2 linked regions of the Jeotgalibacillus aurantiacus genome follow. The protein of the gene in region 1 binds, or shares a complex with, the protein of each later gene. Links are inferred from orthologs where the notes say so. Each region holds a gene or a part of one and is shown in the gene's direction. Other genes may lie near its edges.

Region 1 (10,094 bases):
GGCAAGATTTAGTGAAACAGCGCTAAAGTATGTGTGCTTTTATGTTTTTCTGATTTCGAAATTTAGTAAATATCAATTCCTGAATTTTTTCTATAAATATATTTGGGAAAGAAACTATTTAAGGCCCGTCCTCATCCGCAGACTCCTGTGGCGGAAAGGGACAGGTGAAACCGATGTGCGAAGCACAGTGGGTTCACCGCCCGGCCACGGAAAGCGGAGGATGAGGACGGGCCGGGTTTGTAAAAGATCAAACATACGTTCCCTTTTTACTATCTTTTCTATATCCCACTATGCTAAACTTGAATGAGACAACAAATTTGAATTTTCCCCTGTTTCATTTCATGATAAAGGGTATGAATAGATAGAAGAGTTATTTTTGCATTTACAACAGGAGGCGTTTTTATTATGGTGCAGTCATTTGACCTTCAGTCATCTTACAAACCTGCGGGCGATCAGCCTGTAGCAATCAAAAAACTGGTAGAAGGTGTGGAAAAAAAGACACGCCATCAGACATTACTTGGGGCTACCGGTACAGGAAAAACCTTTACCATCTCAAATGTCATTCAGGAAGTAAAAAAACCGACGCTGGTCATTGCCCATAATAAAACGCTGGCAGGACAGCTATACAGTGAATTTAAAGAGTTCTTTCCAAACAATGCTGTAGAATATTTCGTCAGCTATTATGATTACTATCAGCCTGAGGCATATGTACCTCAGACCGATACTTTTATAGAAAAAGATGCAAGTATTAATGATGAAATCGATAAGCTCCGTCACTCGGCAACTTCCGCTTTATTTGAACGGGATGACGTCATCATTATCTCATCAGTTTCCTGTATTTACGGCCTCGGTTCTCCGGAAGAATATAAGGAGCTGGTTGTTTCACTGAGAGTCGGTATGGAGATAGAACGGAATCAACTGCTGAGAAGGCTCGTTGACATTCAGTATGAGCGGAATGACATTGCCTTTACCCGGGGGACTTTCCGTGTCCGTGGGGATGTAGTGGAAATTTTCCCTGCTAAAAATGATGAGCACTGTATCCGTGTGGAGTTTTTCGGAGATGAAATTGACCGGATACGCATGGTGGATGCACTGACTGGCGAGATTTTGGGTGACCGTGATCATGTTGCGATTTTCCCGGCTTCCCACTTTGTTACGCGTGAAGAAAAGATGAGAATTGCCATTGAAAACATCGAGAAAGAGCTTGAAGAGCAGCTGAAGGTTCTGAGAGAGGAAGATAAGCTTTTGGAAGCGCAGCGTCTCGAGCAGCGTACACGTTACGATCTTGAAATGATGAGAGAGATGGGGTTCTGTTCAGGCATTGAAAACTATTCCCGTCACCTGACATTACGGGAAGCAGGCGCAACACCTTATACGCTGCTTGATTATTTTCCGGATGATTTCCTGCTTGTCATTGATGAGTCGCATGTGACACTCCCACAGATCCGCGGCATGTTTAACGGTGACCAGGCGCGTAAAAAAGTGCTGGTGGATCACGGTTTCCGTCTACCGTCTGCGATGGATAACCGTCCTTTGCGTTTCGAAGAGTTTGAAAAGCATGTCAGCCGTGCGATTTATGTTTCAGCTACACCGGGTCCTTATGAGCTTGAACATACAAATGAAATGGTTGAACAGATTATCCGTCCGACGGGTCTGCTGGATCCGACCATTGAGGTACGTCCGAGTGAAGGACAAATTGATGATCTGCTCGGTGAAATCCAGGAGCGGATCGCGAAAAATGAACGGACACTCGTAACCACCCTGACGAAGAAGATGTCTGAAGATCTGACTGATTACCTGAAGGAAATCGGGATTAAGGTGCAGTATCTGCATTCTGAAATTAAAACGCTTGAACGGATTGAAATCATCCGTGACCTGCGTGTAGGTAAATATGATGTCCTGATTGGGATCAACCTCTTAAGGGAAGGATTGGATATTCCTGAGGTATCCCTCATTACCATTCTGGATGCCGATAAAGAAGGCTTTCTGCGCTCAGACCGTTCACTGATCCAGACGATTGGCCGTGCAGCGCGTAACTCAAATGGACATGTCATTATGTATGCTGATAAAATCACCGATTCCATGCAGCGGGCACTTGATGAAACGGCAAGGCGTCGTGAAAAGCAGATTGCTTATAATGAAGAACACGGCATTACACCGGTAACCATTAATAAAGCGATCCGTGATGTCATCCGTGCAACCCATGCTGCCGAGGAAGCCGAAGAGTATGTGTCACCGGCAGAGAAAATGAAGAAGCTGTCCAAGCCTGAACGGGCAAAAGTCATTGAGTCTATGGAAATCGAAATGAAGGAAGCAGCAAGGGCGCTTGACTTCGAAAAGGCTGCAGAGCTTCGTGATCTCATTTTAGAATTGAAAGCGGAAGGATGACCAGAACATGGTGAAAGACCATATTACGATACAGGGTGCCAGAGCCCATAACCTTAAAAATATTGATATCAAAATCCCAAGGGATAAGCTTGTCGTCATGACAGGCTTATCCGGCTCGGGGAAATCGTCGCTTGCTTTTGACACGATTTATGCAGAAGGGCAGCGCCGATACGTGGAATCACTTTCGGCTTATGCAAGACAGTTTCTTGGACAGATGGATAAACCGGATGTAGATACGATCGAAGGACTTTCACCGGCGATTTCCATTGACCAGAAAACGACGAGCCGAAACCCGCGTTCCACAGTTGGAACCGTAACCGAGATTTATGATTATCTGCGTCTGTTATTTGCACGGATTGGCAGACCGTTCTGTCCGGACCACGGTATTGAAATCACATCTCAGACGATTGAACAGATGGTGGACCGCATTTTTGAATATCCTGAAAGAACCAAGCTTCAGGTGCTTGCACCACTCGTTTCAGGACGTAAAGGGACGCATGCGAAAGTACTGGAAGATATTAAGAAGCAGGGGTACGTACGCGTCCGTGTAAACGGGGAAATGCGTGATATTAGCGAAGAGTTCGATCTGGATAAAAATAAAAAACATACGATTGAAGTGATTATTGACCGCATCGTTGTCAAAGAGGGATCTGAATCCCGACTCGCTGATTCACTGGAAACCGCGCTTCGACTTGCAGATGGGAATGTGATTGTAGACATTATCGGGGAAGAGGAAATTAAATTTAATGAGCATCACGCCTGTCCGGTCTGCGGTTTTTCAATTGATGAACTTGAGCCGCGTATGTTCTCGTTCAACTCGCCGTTTGGGGCATGTCCGGACTGTGATGGACTCGGTACAAAGCTTGAGGTGGATCTCGATCTAGTGATTCCTGATTGGAGCCGCACGCTGAAAGAGCATGCGATCGCTCCGTGGGAACCGACCAGCTCCAATTATTATCCTTCAATGCTTGAAGCTGTATGTAAGCATTACGATATTGATATGACTATTCCGGTTAAAAAGATCCCGAAAAAGAAAATGGATAAAATCCTCTACGGGTCAGGAAAAGATAAAATTTATTTCCGCTATGAAAATGATTTTGGTCAGGTAAGAGAAAACAATATTATTTTTGAAGGCGTACTGCCGAACGTGGAGCGCCGTTACAAGGAAACGAGCTCGGAATATATTCGTGAGCAGATGCAAAAGTACATGGCGCAGCAAAACTGTCCTTCCTGTGAGGGTCACCGCCTGAAGCGTGAGAGTCTTGCTGTAAAAGTGAACGATCTGCACATCGGACATGTCACCGCCTTTTCTATTGAAGAAGCGAGATCATTCTTCAGTGGTCTTTCCTTAACGGAAAAAGAAATGCAGATCGCACGCCTGATTATGCGTGAGATTAATGAGCGTTTAAGCTTTCTCGTAAATGTCGGACTTGACTATTTAACGTTAAGCCGTGCAGCAGGAACGCTGTCTGGCGGGGAAGCGCAGCGGATCAGACTGGCTACACAGATCGGGTCCCAGCTGACAGGCGTTCTTTACATTCTGGATGAGCCTTCCATCGGTCTGCATCAGCGTGATAACGACCGTCTGATCAGCACGCTGAAAAACATGCGTGACATAGGGAATACACTCATTGTTGTTGAGCATGATGAAGATACGATGGTAGCTGCCGATTATCTGATAGATATCGGACCTGGTGCCGGTGTCCATGGTGGAGAGGTTGTGGCCGCAGGTACACCTGAAGAAGTGATGAAAAATAAAAAATCGCTGACAGGCCAGTATTTATCCGGTGAGAAGTTTATTCCGCTGCCTGCTGAACGAAGAAAGCCTGCAGCGAAAAGAATGCTTGAAATTACCGGTGCTAAACAGAACAACCTGAAGGATATAAACGTGAAGATTCCACTTGGTCTGTTCACATCTGTAACAGGTGTTTCCGGTTCAGGGAAGAGTACGCTGATCAATAGCATTCTCCATAAATCGCTGGCCCAGAAGCTTCATAAATCTAAGGTGAAGCCGGGGGAGCATAAATCGATTAAAGGGGTTAATCATTTAGATAAAGTCATTGATATCGATCAGTCTCCAATTGGACGCACGCCGCGTTCAAATCCAGCGACTTATACGGGCGTATTCGATGATATTCGTGACGTGTTTGCCACAACGAACGAAGCAAAGGTCCGTGGGTACAAAAAAGGACGTTTCAGCTTTAATGTCAAAGGCGGAAGATGTGAAGCGTGCCGCGGAGACGGAATTATCAAAATTGAAATGCACTTCCTGCCTGATGTATACGTTCCTTGTGAGGTTTGTCACGGAAAACGGTATAACAGAGAGACGCTTGAAGTAAAATACAAGGGCAAAAATATTGCGGATGTGCTGGAGATGACGGTGGAGGATGGACTGAAGTTCTTCGAAAATATTCCGAAGATCAGCCGTAAGCTTCAGACGATTGTGGATGTTGGTCTTGGTTATATTACACTTGGTCAGCCTGCTACGACTTTATCCGGAGGGGAAGCCCAGCGTGTAAAGCTGGCCTCCGAATTGCACCGCCGTTCAACGGGACGTTCCCTTTATATTCTCGATGAACCGACAACGGGGCTGCACGTGGATGACATTTCCCGTCTATTGACTGTTTTACAGCGCCTTGTAGAAAACGGTGACTCAGTTCTGGTGATCGAGCATAATCTGGATGTCATTAAAGCATCTGATTATATTATTGATCTCGGTCCGGAAGGTGGCGACCGTGGTGGAACCATACTTGCCACAGGAACACCTGAAGATATTGCACAAGTGAAGGAATCCTACACAGGCAGTTATTTGAAGCCTGTACTGGAGCGGGATAGAAGCCGGATGGATGAACGGATGGCGAAGCGAACAGGTGAAGCAGTCACCTCATCGTAAAAATAAGCCCGCAGAATGATGGGCCACTCAGTCTTCAGACCGGTGGCCCATTTGTTTTCTTTTGCCATACTAGGGATGAAGCCAACGCAGTGATCCAACCCCCTGAAATGTGCCATGCTGATAAAAAATGAAACCTTTCGTTGGGCTGCTGCGTATAATCAGTCAGAGACCGTTCCACACAGTTGTTATGGCAATTTCAAACACAAGGAGAGTGTCAAATACGATGGAAAACGAACGTAAACGCATTTTAAGTATGGTTGAAAAAGGCACGATTACAGCATCAGAGGCATTAACTCTTTTAGAAGCACTGGAAAAAGAGCCGAAGAAAGAGTCATCGTCTTCATACAGCACACAGGAAGAATCGAAAACGTCCGGCCAAACGCATCAGAAATCCGGATCCTCTTATTCTGAACCTCATCAGGAGCAGAAGCGGTCTAAGAAAACCGACTTCCCATTTAACTTTGAGGATCTGTTCGGCGGTTCGAAAATGAGTGGGAGTAAATCAAGCGCTGAGAAAACGAAGAAATCAGTGAATCAGTCTACTGAGAAACTGATGGATTTTGTTCAGACTGCTTTCGACAAAGTCAAAGGGATGGATCTTGAATTCAATATGGGTCCTTCACTCGAGTTCAAGCATGTGTTTGAATCTGAAAACACGGAGCTGCTCGATATTGAGGTCAGCATTGCAAATGGTAAAGTGACGATCCGTCCGTGGGATGAGGATTTTGTCCGCGCAGAATGTGAGGTGAAGGTGTACCGTTCAGAGGATCAGCAAAAAGCGGTGAATCAGCTGAAGGAGCAGGTTGTATTTGAGACGAAATTCAAAAAGCTCCGCTATTTATCGGATCTGAAAATGATCAAGCTTGATACAGTGTTGTATGTGCCAAAAGCGAACTATGACCGCTGGGATATCCGTCTGTTTAACGGGAAATTCCACGGTGATGGCGGGAATGTTAATAAAGTGAAGGTGAAAACCGCTAACGGAAAAATTGAGCTGTCCAATATGCTGGTAGAAAAAGCGGAGCTTGAAACAGCCAATGGCGGTATTGAAGTCACGAACGCACGTGCAGACTACATTGATGTGGATTCTGTGAATGGCAAGGTGGTTCTTGAAGGAGCGATTGATGCTGTTGATGCGCAGTCGGTAAATGGAAAGATCAGCGTAACAACGACAAGCACAACCGCCCGTAAAATCGATGCTTCCACGCTTGCAGGAGCGATTGAAATTACGGTTCCGGATGAGCTTTCTCTTGATGGTACATTAAAATCAAACTTCGGGAAATTCCATGTAGACTTTAATGATATGGACCATGTGGAAGAACGTGAAGAAATGATGCAGCGTAAGTTACATTTCACACGTAATCGGGAACATGCATCGAAATTACTGCTTGAAGCCGATGCTAAAACCGGCACGATCAGCATACATTCATCTAAAGGGAAAAATGAAACCAAATCAGACGTTTAAACGTCTAATAAGATGACCAGGTTTAACAGCGTAACAGCCCCTCCGTTTTCGTCCCCCCAGACTGACGGAGGGGCTTTTTCTATTTTAAGAAATGTTTTTTATGAGGCCTAAGATGGTATAGTAAGATTAATTACATAAGGCAGGTGATCGGGGTGGAAACGTTTATTAAAAGAATCATGTGGTTCGGGTTCGGAACGGTAGGAGCTTCTATGCTTGGAATAGGCGTACTGTTTACAGTGCTGGCTCTTTTCACATGGAATACGGATATCATCGGGTTTTTTAAATGGATCCTGCTGATTTTTTATTGGGCAGTAGGCGGTATCGGTCTGCTTGGTGCTCTTGGGATTCTGGCAGTAGGGTTAAAGCTGAGGTTTTCGTCCTCCAGTAAAGAAACCGTGGCATAAAAAAAGGGATCAAACTCAACATTGAGTTTGATCCCTTTTTTTATGTGACACTTCATGAAATGCTACGCACTATTTAGTGAATGTAAGGTTTATCAAATTACTGTTAAAAGCCGTGAATTTTCTGTCGTAACGACAACGCTTTCTGTTGATCGCCAGGCTGTTTATGTCGCCTCCCTTTAAAACAAGCGAGGCCTTGTCGTAAGAGCGCGCGGTCTTGTCATAAGCTTCAGTTTTAATGTTGATCGCGAGCAGATTTCTGTTGATAGAAGGAAAGAATGTGTTGTAAGAGCGGTATGAATTGTCGAAAAGAACTCGCGCTGCTCGCGTGACAAACAGAAGGTGTTTTGTTTATGGGTTGTGGACCGAATTGTTGATCGCTGAGTCATTTCTGTTGAAAGCACTTGGCTTTCTGTCGACCGCCAGGCTGTTTATGTCGACTCCCTTTAAAACAAGCGCGATCTTGTCGTAAGCTTCAGCTTTAATGTTGATCGCGAGCAGATTTCTGTCGCTAGAAGCAGCGAATGTGTTGTAAGAGCGGTATGAATTGTAGAAAAGAGATTGCGCTGCTCGCGTGACAAACAGAAGGTGTTTTGTTTTGGGGTTGTGGACCGAATTGTTGATCGTTGAGTCATTTCTGTTGAAAGCGCTCGGCTTTCTGTCGACCGCCAGGCTGTTTATGTCGACTCCCTTTAAAACAAGCGCGATCTTGTCGCAAGCTTCAGTTTTAATGGTGATCGCGAGCAGATTTCTGTCGCTAGAAGCATCGAATGTGTTGTAAGAGCGGTATGAATTGTCGAAAAGAGATTGTACTGCTCGCGTTCCGACAATTCATGAAGAGTGCATCATTCAAGCAAACCGCTTGTGAGACATTGAGAGGTCATTTCTCCATAATCATTGCATCAAACCCAGCATTCTTCAAAGCTTGTGCCTGCTTTTTCGCATTTTCAATCGAGCTGAATGCACCTGTCTGGACGAGATACAGTGTTTTTTTGACACCGATAAAGGTAAGGATAGCGGCTGCGATGGTGTGACCGCAGAGGGTCCGGTAATCCTCACTGGCCAGGAGCTTTTTTTCTTCTCTATTGGTCATAAAGCCGCATTCAATTAACACCGCAGGCATGACGGTTTCTCTCAGAACGTGAAAATTTGCCGTTTTGATGCCGCGGTCTTTACGCCGTGTCTCTTTAATGAGTGAGTAGTGAACGGCTTCTGCAAGAGACCTTGACTGCGAGTCGTTTTTTGAGTGGATATACGTTTCGATCCCGTGGACGTCATTCCAGTTTCCTGATCCATAAGCATTGGCGTGAATAGAGATAAACAGCGCTGCTTTTTCGCGATTGGCCAGGTCTGTCCGCTCTTTTAATGGAACGTCCCGGTCATCGCGATGCGTCAAGATGGTTCGTATTCCTTGTGATTCGAGCTTCTTTCTTGCAGCCTGGCAGACAGCCCGGTTAAAGGCAAACTCTCTCATCCCATCCGGACTTCTTTTACCCGGTGTGTTGTAGCTGTGACCTGCATCAAGAACAATCGTTGCCATAGAGTTCCTCCTCGTCAATCAAGTTGCATCATGAAAAAGATCGTATGACGAGTGGAAATCAGACACCTTTTCACAGGATGTTTCGGTCATCTAATCTAGTGAATCAATTTTCAAAGTGCTACAATAGACAGTATGTGAGAAAACATGCAAGGAGGCTTCTTATGCCAAAGGTAACGACGAATGATATTATTGAAAAATTTGGTCTGGAGCTCGTCAGTGGGGAAGAAGGGATTCACCGTCCTGTAACGACGAGTGATATTTCAAGACCCGGACTCGAGATGGCGGGTTATTTCAGCTATTATCCGGCTGAGCGGATTCAGCTGCTTGGACGAACGGAAATGTCTTTTTATGAGCTTCTTTCGACTGATGAAAAGAAGGATCGGATGGGCCAGCTCTGTACGGACAATACACCGGGGATTATTTTATCCCGCGATATAGAGGTTCCGGCTGAGTTAATTGAAGCTTCTGAACGTAATCAGGTGCCTGTGATGAAGACGCCTGTGAAGACAACGCGGTTCTCAAGCCGTCTGACAAATTTCCTTGAAAGTAAGCTTGCGCCATCCACTGCCCTGCATGGTGTGCTGGTTGATATTTATGGAGTCGGTGTACTGATCACAGGGAAGAGCGGTGTCGGTAAAAGTGAAACCGCACTCGAGCTCGTCAAGCGTGGTCACCGACTTGTAGCGGATGATAGCGTGGAGATTCGTCAGGAGGATACAGATACGCTGATCGGTTCTTCACCTGAGTTGATTGAGCATTTGCTTGAAATCCGCGGACTCGGCATCATCAATGTGATGACGTTGTTTGGTGCGGGTGCTGTCCGCAGCCATAAGCGGGTGACGCTGGTGATTGATCTTGAAATCTGGGATAAGACGAAGCAGTACGATCGTCTTGGTCTGGATGAAGAGACGATGAGAATTATCGATACAGACGTCACGAAAATTACGCTGCCGGTTCGTCCCGGACGAAACCTGGCCGTTATCATTGAAGTCGCTGCGATGAATTTCCGTTTGAAGCGGATGGGAATGAATGCGGCTGAGCAATTCTCAAACCGATTAAATGACATCATTGTAGATGGAGATCATGACGATATTTAGGAGGAAATCAGATGCTTTTTACTGCACAGCCCATTGATCCGGTTGCGTTCAGTATCGGCCCATTAAGTGTTGCCTGGTATGGACTGATTATCGGAACGGGGATTGTTCTTGGATATATACTTGCTAATCGCGAGGCGGATCGCCTTGGTATGCCAAAAGATATGTTTGCTGACCTGCTAATCTGGGCCGTTCCGATTGCGATCATTTCAGCGCGGATTTATTATGTTGCGTTTCAGTGGGATTTTTATTCCCAGAATCCAGGTGCGATTATTCAAATCTGGAATGGCGGGATTGCGATTCACGGAGCGCT
Region 2 (10,201 bases), on another replicon or contig:
GGCTAACCTCACAAACTCCACCCGCAACCTCACGAACTCGCCTATCCCAACCACATTCCTTCCCGCACTTTAAGACATCCACATTCGGTGCTATAATAGTACGGATAATGAAGGCTCGAATGGAGGATTTGGCATGTACGATGTCCGGGAGTGGAAGCATGTATTCAAACTGGACCCTAATAAAGAAATATCAGATGAGGCATTGGAAGCGATTTGTGAGTCAGGAACGGATGCTGTGATGGTGGGCGGTTCTGATGGTGTCACACTCGATAATGTGCTCGATCTGATGGCAAGAGTTCGCAGATATACAGTTCCTTGTGTGCTGGAGGTTTCAACGCTGGAGTCGATTACACCGGGATATGATTTATATTTTATTCCGACCGTTCTGAACACGCAGGATCCGAAGTGGATTACAGGGCTGCACCATGAGGCGATTAAGGAGCATGGTGACCTGATGAACTGGGAAGAACTTTTAGCTGAAGGATATGTGATTTTGAACCCGGATTGCAAAGCGGCACGCCTGACAAACGCAGAGGTACCGAAAAGTGACGATGATGTCATTGCCTATGCACGCATGGCCGAGCGCTTGTTTTCGCTTCCGGTTTTTTATATGGAATACAGCGGGATGTATGGTGATCCAAAGCTTGTTGAAAAGGTGAGCCGTGAGCTTGAATCTGCCGTGTTATTTTACGGCGGTGGGATCCGTTCGGTAAAAGAGGCAGAGGAAATGGCTGAACATGCTGATGTCATTGTCGTTGGTAACATTATTTATGAGAATCTGAATGAGGCACTGAAAACAGTTTTAAAATAAATGCCGCAAACAGACAAGTTACGATATAATAAGAACAAATGTTCGAGGTGGTGCGATTATGCAATTTTTAACTGACCGGCTTTTAAAGGGAATGAACCCTGAGCAGGCAAGAGCGATTAAGGCAACGGAGGGTCCGCTTTTAATTATGGCAGGTGCCGGATCCGGGAAGACTAGAGTACTGACACACAGGATTGCGTATTTGATGATTGAAAAAGGGGTTGCTCCTTACAATATTCTGGCGATCACTTTTACCAACAAAGCCGCCCGTGAAATGAAAAACCGTGTCGGCAGCATTCTTGGAGGTGCTTCTGAGGATGTCTGGATTTCCACTTTTCACTCCATGTGTGTGAGGATTTTACGAAGAGACATTGACCGAATCGGTTATAACCGCAATTTCACAATTCTCGATTCCACGGATCAGCAATCTGTTATTAAGGCAATCCTGAAGGATAAAAACCTGGATCCGAAAAAATTTGATCCAAGAGGCATTCTGGCTGCGATCAGTTCGGCAAAAAATGAACTCACGACGCCTGAACAGTTTGCCAAGGATGCAGGAAGCTATTATGACCAGACGATCAGCGAGGTGTTCACTGAATATCAGCGGCGTCTGAGAAAAAATTCTGCGCTTGATTTTGACGATCTGATTATGCAGACAATTCATTTATTTGAGCGTGTTCCTGAAGTGCTTGAGAACTATCAGCGGAAATTCCAGTACATTCACGTGGACGAGTATCAGGATACGAACCGCGCGCAGTATTTGCTTGTAAAGCTTTTAGCGTCACGCTTTAAAAATCTTTGTGTCGTAGGGGATTCCGACCAGTCGATCTACCGCTGGCGCGGGGCGGATATTACGAATATCCTTTCATTTGAAAAGGACTATCCGAATGCGACCGTTATTCTTCTTGAGCAGAATTACCGCTCAACTGAAAACATCCTCGATGCGGCAAACGCCGTCATAAAGAACAACCCGAACCGGAAGCCGAAAAATCTGTGGACGGATAAAAAGGGTGGTCAGAAAATCACCTATTACCGTTCCGACAGCGAGCAGGGGGAAGGTCAGTTTGTAGCCGGGAAAATCAATGAGCTCGTACGCTCCGGCGTCCGTAAGCCGTCTGACTTTGCCATTCTGTACCGTACGAACGCCCAGTCCCGTGTGATGGAGGAAGTACTCATGAAATCCAACATTGAGTACACGATCGTCGGCGGCACGAAGTTCTATGACAGAAAAGAAATCAAGGATCTGCTAGCCTACCTTCGTTTAATCGCGAATCCGGACGACGATATCAGTCTGACGCGTGTGATTAACGTACCGAAAAGAGGTGTCGGTTCAACGTCTGTTGATAAAATCGCGAACTATGCGCGTGATAACGATATGTCTATGATTGAGGCGCTTGGTCTCGCTGACTTCGTTGGTCTGAGCGGAAAGGCAGCGAAGGCTGTGCTTGAATTCAGGGAACTGATTCAGAATATGACGCAAATGCAGGAGTATTTGTCTGTCACTGAGCTTGTTGAGGATATTTTAGAGAAGTCAGGTTACCGTGACGCGCTGCAGGCTGAAAAAACAATTGAAGCACAAAGCCGTCTTGAGAACATTGATGAGTTTTTATCTGTTACAAAAGCGTTTGAGGAAGCCAATGATGATAAGAGTCTGATTGCGTTTCTGACGGACCTTGCACTCGTAGCGGACATCGACCAGCTCGACAAAGATGACGCACCACTCGATGCTGTCACGTTAATGACGCTTCACTCAGCCAAGGGACTTGAGTTTCCGGTTGTCTTTTTAATGGGACTTGAGGAAGGGGTTTTCCCTCACAGCCGTTCACTGATGGAGGAAGTGGAGATGGAGGAAGAGCGCCGTCTCGCCTACGTTGGGATTACGCGGGCTGAAGAAGAATTATTTATCACAAATGCCCAGATGAGAACATTGTTTGGACGCACGAATATGAACCCTGTGTCACGCTTCATTGCGGAGATCCCGTCTGAACTTCTTGAGGAACCGATGAAAAAGGAAGCCAACCCTTTTGGTCTCGGAGGATCACCGCGTCCAACCGCACAGCCGCGTAAAGCACCTGTGCGCCGTCCGGTTCAGCGGACAACAGGTGGCAGTGATATCGGCTGGAGCGTCGGAGATAAAGCGCAGCATGGTAAATGGGGAACAGGCACCGTCGTCAGTGTTAAAGGGGAAGGTGACTCCATGGAGCTTGATATTGCATTTCCAAGCCCAACCGGCATTAAACGTCTGCTGGCCAAGTTTGCACCGGTTACGAAGGTAAGCGGCTAATGAAAAGCGCCCGTTTATAACGGGTGTTTTTATTGAAAGCCGGATCATCCTGTCAATACAATGTAAACCATCCAATGAAATGAGAGGAATGACACTATGGACCCATCCATTCAAAAACGCGTTCAGGAACTTCATGACAAGCTGAATCAGTACAATTATGAATATCATGTCCTGGATCAGCCGTCGGTTCCTGATTCCGAGTACGATCAGCTTTTAAACGAGCTGAAGGAGATTGAACAGCAATATCCTGAACTGATCACAGAGGACTCCCCGACCCAGCGTGTTGGCGGAGCCGTACTGGAGCAGTTCTCAAAGGTTGAACACCGCACGCCAATGCTCAGTCTTGGAAATGCATTTAACGAAGCGGACCTGCGGGACTTTGACCGTAAAGTCAGACAGGCTGTAGGTGACAATATTGCTTACAGCTGTGAGTTGAAAATTGATGGTCTTGCGGTTTCACTCCGCTATGAAAATGGTGTGTTTATGCAGGGTGCGACAAGGGGAGACGGATCGGTTGGTGAGGATATTACAGCCAATCTGAAGACAATCAGGTCGATCCCTCTGCGCCTGAAGAATCCGTTATCCATTGAAGTGCGGGGAGAAGCCTTCATGCCGAAATCCTCATTTGTTAAATTGAATGAGGAAAAAGAAAAGCGTGAAGAAGCTGCCTTTGCCAATCCGCGTAATGCAGCAGCAGGCTCACTGCGTCAATTGGATCCGAGAATTGCCGCATCACGTAACCTGGATATTTTCCTTTACGGTATTGGTGATCCGGGTGAAACGGGGATCAATTCGCAAAGTGAAGGCATGCAGTTATTAAATGAAAATGGCCTGAAGACGAATCCTGAACGCAAAACGTGCGGGACGATTGAAGAGGTTATTGACTATGTCAACAGCTGGGTGGAAAAGCGTGCTGAACTGCAGTATGACATTGATGGCATTGTCATCAAGGTAGATTCTCTTTCTCAGCAGGAGGAGCTTGGTTTCACTGCAAAAAGTCCACGCTGGGCGATCGCCTACAAATTCCCGGCAGAAGAAGTCATCACGATTCTTCATGATATTGAGCTGAGTATTGGACGGACCGGTGTACTAACACCGACTGCCATTTTAGAGCCGGTGCGTGTAGCAGGAACAACGGTGCAAAGAGCATCACTTCATAACGAGGACCTGATCCGTGAAAAGGATATCCGTCTCGGTGATCATGTCATTGTGAAAAAAGCAGGCGATATCATTCCTGAGGTAGTCAGTGTGATCACGGATCGCAGAACAGGGGATGAAAAGGAATTTACGATGCCGACACATTGTCCTGCCTGTGACAGCGAGCTTGAGCGGCTGGAAGGGGAAGTAGCACTCCGCTGCCTCAACCCGAAATGTCCGGCACAAATTCAGGAGGGTCTGACTCATTTTGTATCCCGCAATGCTATGAACATAGATGGACTAGGGGAAAAGGTCATTGCCCAGCTATTTAAGGAAAATCTGATTGAAGATGTAGCAGACCTCTATCGTTTAACGAAGGAGCAGCTCATTCAACTAGAACGAATGGGTGAGAAATCTGTTGAGAATCTCCTGACTGCCATTGAGGCATCCAAGAAAAACTCTATGGAGAAGCTGCTGTTTGGACTCGGGATCCGCCATGTAGGAGCCAAAGCAGCCAAAACGATTTCAGAGCATTTCCGCTCTATTGACAAGCTGCGTGAAGCAACTGTGGACGATTTGTTACAAATCGATGAAATCGGAAACAAAATGGCTGATGCAATCGTCACATATTTTGAGAACGAAGAAGTACAGGAATTAATCGAAGAACTCCGTGAAAATGGTGTGAATCTTACTTATACAGGTCCTAAAAAAGAGCGGATGGAATCTGTTGAGTCTGCTTTCACAGGAAAAACGATAGTATTAACTGGGAAGTTAGCTCAATTGACACGTGATGAAGCGAAAGAGAAAATAGAACTGTTAGGTGGAAAAGTGACCGGTAGTGTTAGTAAAAAGACAGATCTTCTTGTTGCAGGAGAAGATGCCGGCTCTAAATTGACGAAAGCACAGGATTTAAATATTACGATCTGGGATGAGCAGCAGCTCATTGACGAAATAACCAAACAAGAGGTGTAGCATTTCATGAAAAAGTGGATAGCCGCAGTAACGGGTGCTTCCTTGCTGCTGGGAGGGTGTATGCCATCTTTTCAGCAGGAAGATGAGGTTATCCAGGAGAACGCGCCGGAAGAATCGGAAGAACAGACTGTCATCATTCCAAACTTCCAGATATCTGACGAATATTACCGGACCTTATTGCCATACGAACCATCCCCTTCACGCGGAATGGTCGTGAATAATCTGCAGACGAATTACGATATTGCAGAATTTGAAAGTGGACTGATGCGTGTTGCGCAGCAGAACTTTGATCCTGAAACGCACTTTTTCCAGGCAGGACAGTTCCTGGACAGTGATACGATAACAAGCTGGTTGAACCGTGAGTTTACCGATGCGCAGCTTCAGGAGTATGACATGGAGCCTGAAGAGAATGTAGGGTTGAACCCGGTTGATGCCGGTGGAGAAAACCGTGAGCAGCGGGCGAAGGAAAGTCCGATTTATTTAGCTCATATTCTTGAACATAACTACTTTGTGAAATCTGAAGAGGATGAATCGAAGGTAAGGCTCGGTGGTGTTGTGCTTGGGCTCGCGATGAATTCTGTTTACTACTATCAGAACGATAATGATCCATTCGGCCCAACATTTGAGGAGCCGATTCCTGATGCTGAGATTGAAGAGCAGGGAAGACAAATGGCGCAGGAAGTACTTCAGCGCCTTCGTCAAATGGCCGCAGATGATCCGGAAAAAGCAGCGCTGGCGGATGTTCCGGTCACCATTGCATTATTTAAGCAGGAGCCGAGAACGACTGTTATTCCTGGTAACTTCATTGGTTACGCGTCAGCGGACGGGGGAAGTAATGAGCTTGGTGATTGGAATGAGATGAATGAGAATTATGTATTATTCCCTTCAGCTGAAGCACAAGAGAATTACAGAGATGATGAAACTGCATTCCTGAATTTCAAACAGGATGTGGAAACGTACTTCCCTAATTTCAATAGTGTGATTGGAACAGGATTATACCGGGGAGATCAGCTGGAGAATCTGAAAATTGACATTCCAATTCAGTTTTATGGGAAATCAGAGATTATCGGATTTACCCAGTATGTAGCCGGACGTCTTGTTGATTTGTTCCCTGAGTATTTTGATATTGAGGTGAGCATTACGTCAATTAATGGTCCTGAGGCACTGATTATTAAGGAACCGAATGACACAGAGCCGTTTGTTCATATTTATGAGCAGTGATGTTTAAGTAGCTCTACAAATCCGGGCCGGTCTCATCCTTCGCTTTCCGTTGTCTAGCTCCGACGGGCAGGGACTAGCAAACTTCCCGTCCTCTCGTTCGATAAGTCAACATCAGCTCACTACGTTCGCTGTGTTTCCTTTATCTTCGTCGAGGCCAGTCCAGTTTGTACGTCCCTAAACGCCCGCCTCCGCTTTTCTAAGGCCGCGCGGTGAGCCAGCTAGTGCTTCGCACATCGGTTTCACCTGACTCTTTCCGCCGTAGGAGTCTACGGATGCCGCCGGACCTTTGTGAAGTATTCTGATCCAATGATTTTTGCGTGAAGGAACAATATTAAAAGACTGTTACTTGAGATCATCAAGTGCCCCTGCGGTTGCAGGGGTTTTTTGATGAGGCTTGTTAAATAAAGGAGATGAGTTGTTTTAAAATGAGGATATTAATGGCCTTGTGATTTCTGTTGTTAGCATAGTCACTTCTGTTGCTAGGAAGTCACTTTATGTCGCTAGGCTGTTGAAGATGACATGATATGTTGATAGCAGGAGAATTTCTGTTGATAGACACTTGAAATCTGTCGATAGACCGATTTGTTTTGTTAATAGGGTAACAATTTCTGTTGATGGCTTTCATAAGAGCATCTAAGATCCTAAAAGCATGCTCCTCCAAAACTAATGGTGTTTCGTTTTAATATCAAAAAGGCTGAGACAGCATCGCTGTCTCAGCCTTTTTAAGTGTTACAGCTTCCAAATATCCTCAGCATACTGCTTGATCGTCCGATCGCTTGAGAAGAAGCCGGAGCGGGCGATGTTGTGAATGCTTGAGGTTAGCCATTCTTTTCGCTTTTGATAGGCAGCGGTGATATCCTGCTGAGCGGTGACGTACGCATCAAAATCCTTTAAGAGGAAGTATTGATCATTTTCCATCAGCAGTGAGTCTGAGATCATATCAAAATCATAGTAGGAATCAGGGAAGAATCCTGATGTCAGCTGGTCAATGACTTTTTTGATGCGCGGATCCCCGTGATAGTAGTCATAGGAGTGATAACCGCCGTGCTTTTCGTAGCGCATGACTTCCTGAGCAGTCAGTCCGAAGATAAAGATATGTTCAGGACCTGTCAGTTCGCCAATTTCGACGTTGGCACCATCAAGCGTACCGAGTGTGAGGGCGCCATTCATCATGAATTTCATATTACCGGTTCCTGATGCTTCTTTACTTGCTGTTGAAATCTGTTCGCTGATATTTGTTGCGGGAATGATTTTTTCAGCGAGTGATACACGGTAGTTTTCAAGGAAGACCACAGTCAGGTAATCCTTTGAAAGCGGGTCGTTGTTCACCAGGTTCGCAACGGAATGAATCAGCTTGATGACCTTCTTGGCGTATTCATACCCAGGTGCTGCCTTTGCTCCGAATATAAACGTTTGCGGATAAGGCTTGAAGGAGGAATCCTCTTTCATCCGGTTATACAGGTGCATCACATGCAGAATGTTCAAAAGCTGTCGCTTGTAGGCGTGCAGACGTTTGATCTGCACATCAAAGATTGAATCAGGGTTTACGGTAATGCCATTGCGATCTTTGATAATGTCAGCGAGTGCCACTTTTTTATCGTATTTAATCTGATCAATTTTTTTCTGGAACGACGCATCCTCTGCAAACGGGATAAGGGCATCGAGCTTTTGTGTATCCTTGATCCAATCCGTTCCGATTGCGTCATTGATGGCAGAAGTCAGCTCAGGGTTCGCCTGAAGCAGCCATCTGCGGTGCGTAATACCATTTGTTTTGTTATTGAAACGGTGAGGATAAAACTCATGGAAGTTTTTCATCTCACGCATTTTCAGGATTTCGGTATGAAGTCTGGCTACGCCATTGACACTGTGACTTCCTACAATCGACAGGTGCGCCATTTTTACGAAGCCGTGTGCGATCACAGCCATTGACTCGATACGGTCCCAGTCACCCGGATAGGCTTCCCACAGCTCTTCACAAAAGCGGCGGTTGATTTCTTCGATGATCTGATAAATTCTCGGGAAGAGAGGACGGAAAAGGTCAACGGACCATTTCTCAAGTGCTTCTGACAAAATTGTGTGGTTAGTGTATGAGATCGTTTCCGTCACGATACTCCACGCTTCTTCCCAGCGCATCCCTTCGTCATCCATCAAAATCCGCATCAGCTCAGGTATGGCAAGAGCAGGATGAGTATCGTTAATGTGAATCGCAATGTGTTCATGCAGTTCGTACAGGTCGCAATGATTTTCCTTGTAATCACGCAGAATACTGGCAAGGCTTGCCCGGACGAGAAAATACTGCTGTTTCAGACGCAGTATTTTTCCTTCATCAGACATGTCATTTGGATAAAGGAATTCAGAAACCTGCTCCGTATCCCGTTTATATTGCATAAAGTCCTTATGTGACGGGAAATTCTTTGAGGGCTCTGCTCCCCAAAGACGTAATGTATTAACCCGGTCCGTATCATATCCGATCACGGGCATATCGAACGGAACAGCCAGAATGGTCTCGGCATTTTCGTGCTTAAAGATCATCCGGCCTTTTTCCTCTGTCCATGAAACGCTGCCCCAGTAAGGAACTTCTACTGCAAGGTCAGGCTTTCGGACTTCCCAGACGTTACCGTTACGTAACCATTGTTCAGGAAGTTCTACCTGATATCCGTCAATAATTTTTTGTTCAAACAGACCATGCTTATACCGGATCCCGTGACCATGACCGGCCATGGAAAGAGAAGCCATAGAATCTAAAAAGCAGGCGGCCAGACGTCCAAGACCGCCGTTACCCAGTCCTGCATCTGCCTCTGCTTCCTCAAGGTCACTCAGGCTGATATCAAGGTCTGCGAGGCCTTCTTCCACAATTTCTTTTACACCCAGGTTAACGAGTGAGCTCACCAGCAGTCTGCCAAGAAGAAACTCAATGGATAAATAGTACACCTCTTTATGGTCCCCTTTGCGGGTATGTTCATTAGAGGCGATCCAGTTGGTACTGACGTATTCCCGTACCATCATGCCAAGCGTCTGGTATTGGTGCTGCTTGGTTGATTGTTCAAATGACAGGCCGGATGATTGCTCCAGCCGCTGCAAGAAGGCGGTTTTGAACGCATTTTTATCACGGAACATTTGTGTTAGTTCCTCCCTTGAAGTCGCTGATATAGCGTCTGATATTCGCCTGCTGAACGTGCCCAGCTGTAATCACCGGACATGGCATTTTCCTGCAGCTTCGGCCAGACGTTCTGATCTTTATAGTAGGAGAGCGCCCGTTTAATCGTGTGCTTCATATCATGTGCATTGTAATTTGTAAATGTGAATCCGTTACCGGTCTCATCTGCTTCATTCCAAGAGTGAACGGTATCATTCAATCCACCCGTTTCGCGGACAATCGGAATGGTTCCATACTGCAGGGAAATGAGCTGACTCAGTCCACACGGTTCAAACAGCGACGGCATCAGGAAGTAATCGGCACCGGCATAAATCCGGTGGGCAAGTGCTTCTGAAAAACCGATATAAACCCCTGTTTTTTCAGGAAAAGCTGTTGCCAAATAATGAAAGTATCCTTCAAATTCAGGATCACCGCTGCCCAAAACTACAAGCTGGAACGCCTCTTCATTAATCAGTTCATGCATGACACGTTTGACGAGAGACAAGCCTTTTTGTTCAGTCAGTCTTGTGACCATGGCGATCACAGGAACAGAATCTGTAACAGGTAAATTAAATTCCTTTTGGAGTGCTTTTTTATTTTCTTTCTTATCAGCCACAGTTTTCAGGGAATAAGGTTTTGTAAT

Evidence for each region.
Region 2: the proteins of uvrB (region 1) and pcrA are in contact, whole or in part, in a crystal structure (PDB 7EGT), measured with the Thermus thermophilus proteins. The link is inferred for Jeotgalibacillus aurantiacus from one-to-one orthologs. Residues at the interface, in WP_096411307.1 of Thermus thermophilus: Glu23, Leu25, Arg26, Asp27, Gly28, Glu29, Arg30, Phe31, Arg55, Glu326, Asp327, Phe328, Glu379, Ser382, Gln383, His398, Gly400, Arg401; in WP_096412145.1 of Thermus thermophilus: His654, Arg656, Phe657, Gln666, Asp668, Glu669, Lys680, Arg681, Leu682, Ser683, Lys685, Tyr686, Ala687.

Annotation. Positions count from the first base shown.
Region 1 is NZ_JACNMS010000001.1:34,605-44,698, reverse strand. The notes cover bases 1-2,896. They hold uvrB (excinuclease ABC subunit UvrB), read left to right. Parts: upstream 1-405; coding sequence 406-2,388; downstream 2,389-2,896. Other genes in these bases: uvrA (excinuclease ABC subunit UvrA), read left to right, coding at 2,396-2,896. Also shown: more of uvrA, read left to right, coding at 2,897-5,281; H7968_RS00245 (DUF4097 family beta strand repeat-containing protein), read left to right, coding at 5,505-6,746; H7968_RS00240 (hypothetical protein), read left to right, coding at 6,899-7,150; H7968_RS00235 (N-acetylmuramoyl-L-alanine amidase), read right to left, coding at 8,028-8,687; hprK (HPr(Ser) kinase/phosphatase), read left to right, coding at 8,849-9,784; lgt (prolipoprotein diacylglyceryl transferase), read left to right, coding at 9,796-10,094. UniProt on the Escherichia coli protein: The UvrABC repair system catalyzes the recognition and processing of DNA lesions. A damage recognition complex composed of 2 UvrA and 2 UvrB subunits scans DNA for abnormalities.
Region 2 is NZ_JACNMS010000005.1:21,631-31,831, forward strand. The notes cover bases 478-3,480. They hold pcrA (DNA helicase PcrA), read left to right. Parts: upstream 478-869; coding sequence 870-3,092; downstream 3,093-3,480. Other genes in these bases: H7968_RS14650 (heptaprenylglyceryl phosphate synthase), read left to right, coding at 478-811; ligA (NAD-dependent DNA ligase LigA), read left to right, coding at 3,189-3,480. Outside these bases: more of H7968_RS14650, read left to right, coding at 134-477; more of ligA, read left to right, coding at 3,481-5,201; H7968_RS14665 (CamS family sex pheromone protein), read left to right, coding at 5,208-6,422; H7968_RS14670 (glycogen/starch/alpha-glucan phosphorylase), read right to left, coding at 7,152-9,539; glycogen synthase GlgA, read right to left, coding at 9,545-10,201. UniProt on the Escherichia coli protein: A helicase with DNA-dependent ATPase activity. Unwinds DNA duplexes with 3'-5' polarity. Translocates on single-stranded DNA with 3'-5' polarity. Initiates unwinding more efficiently from a nicked substrate than double-stranded DNA.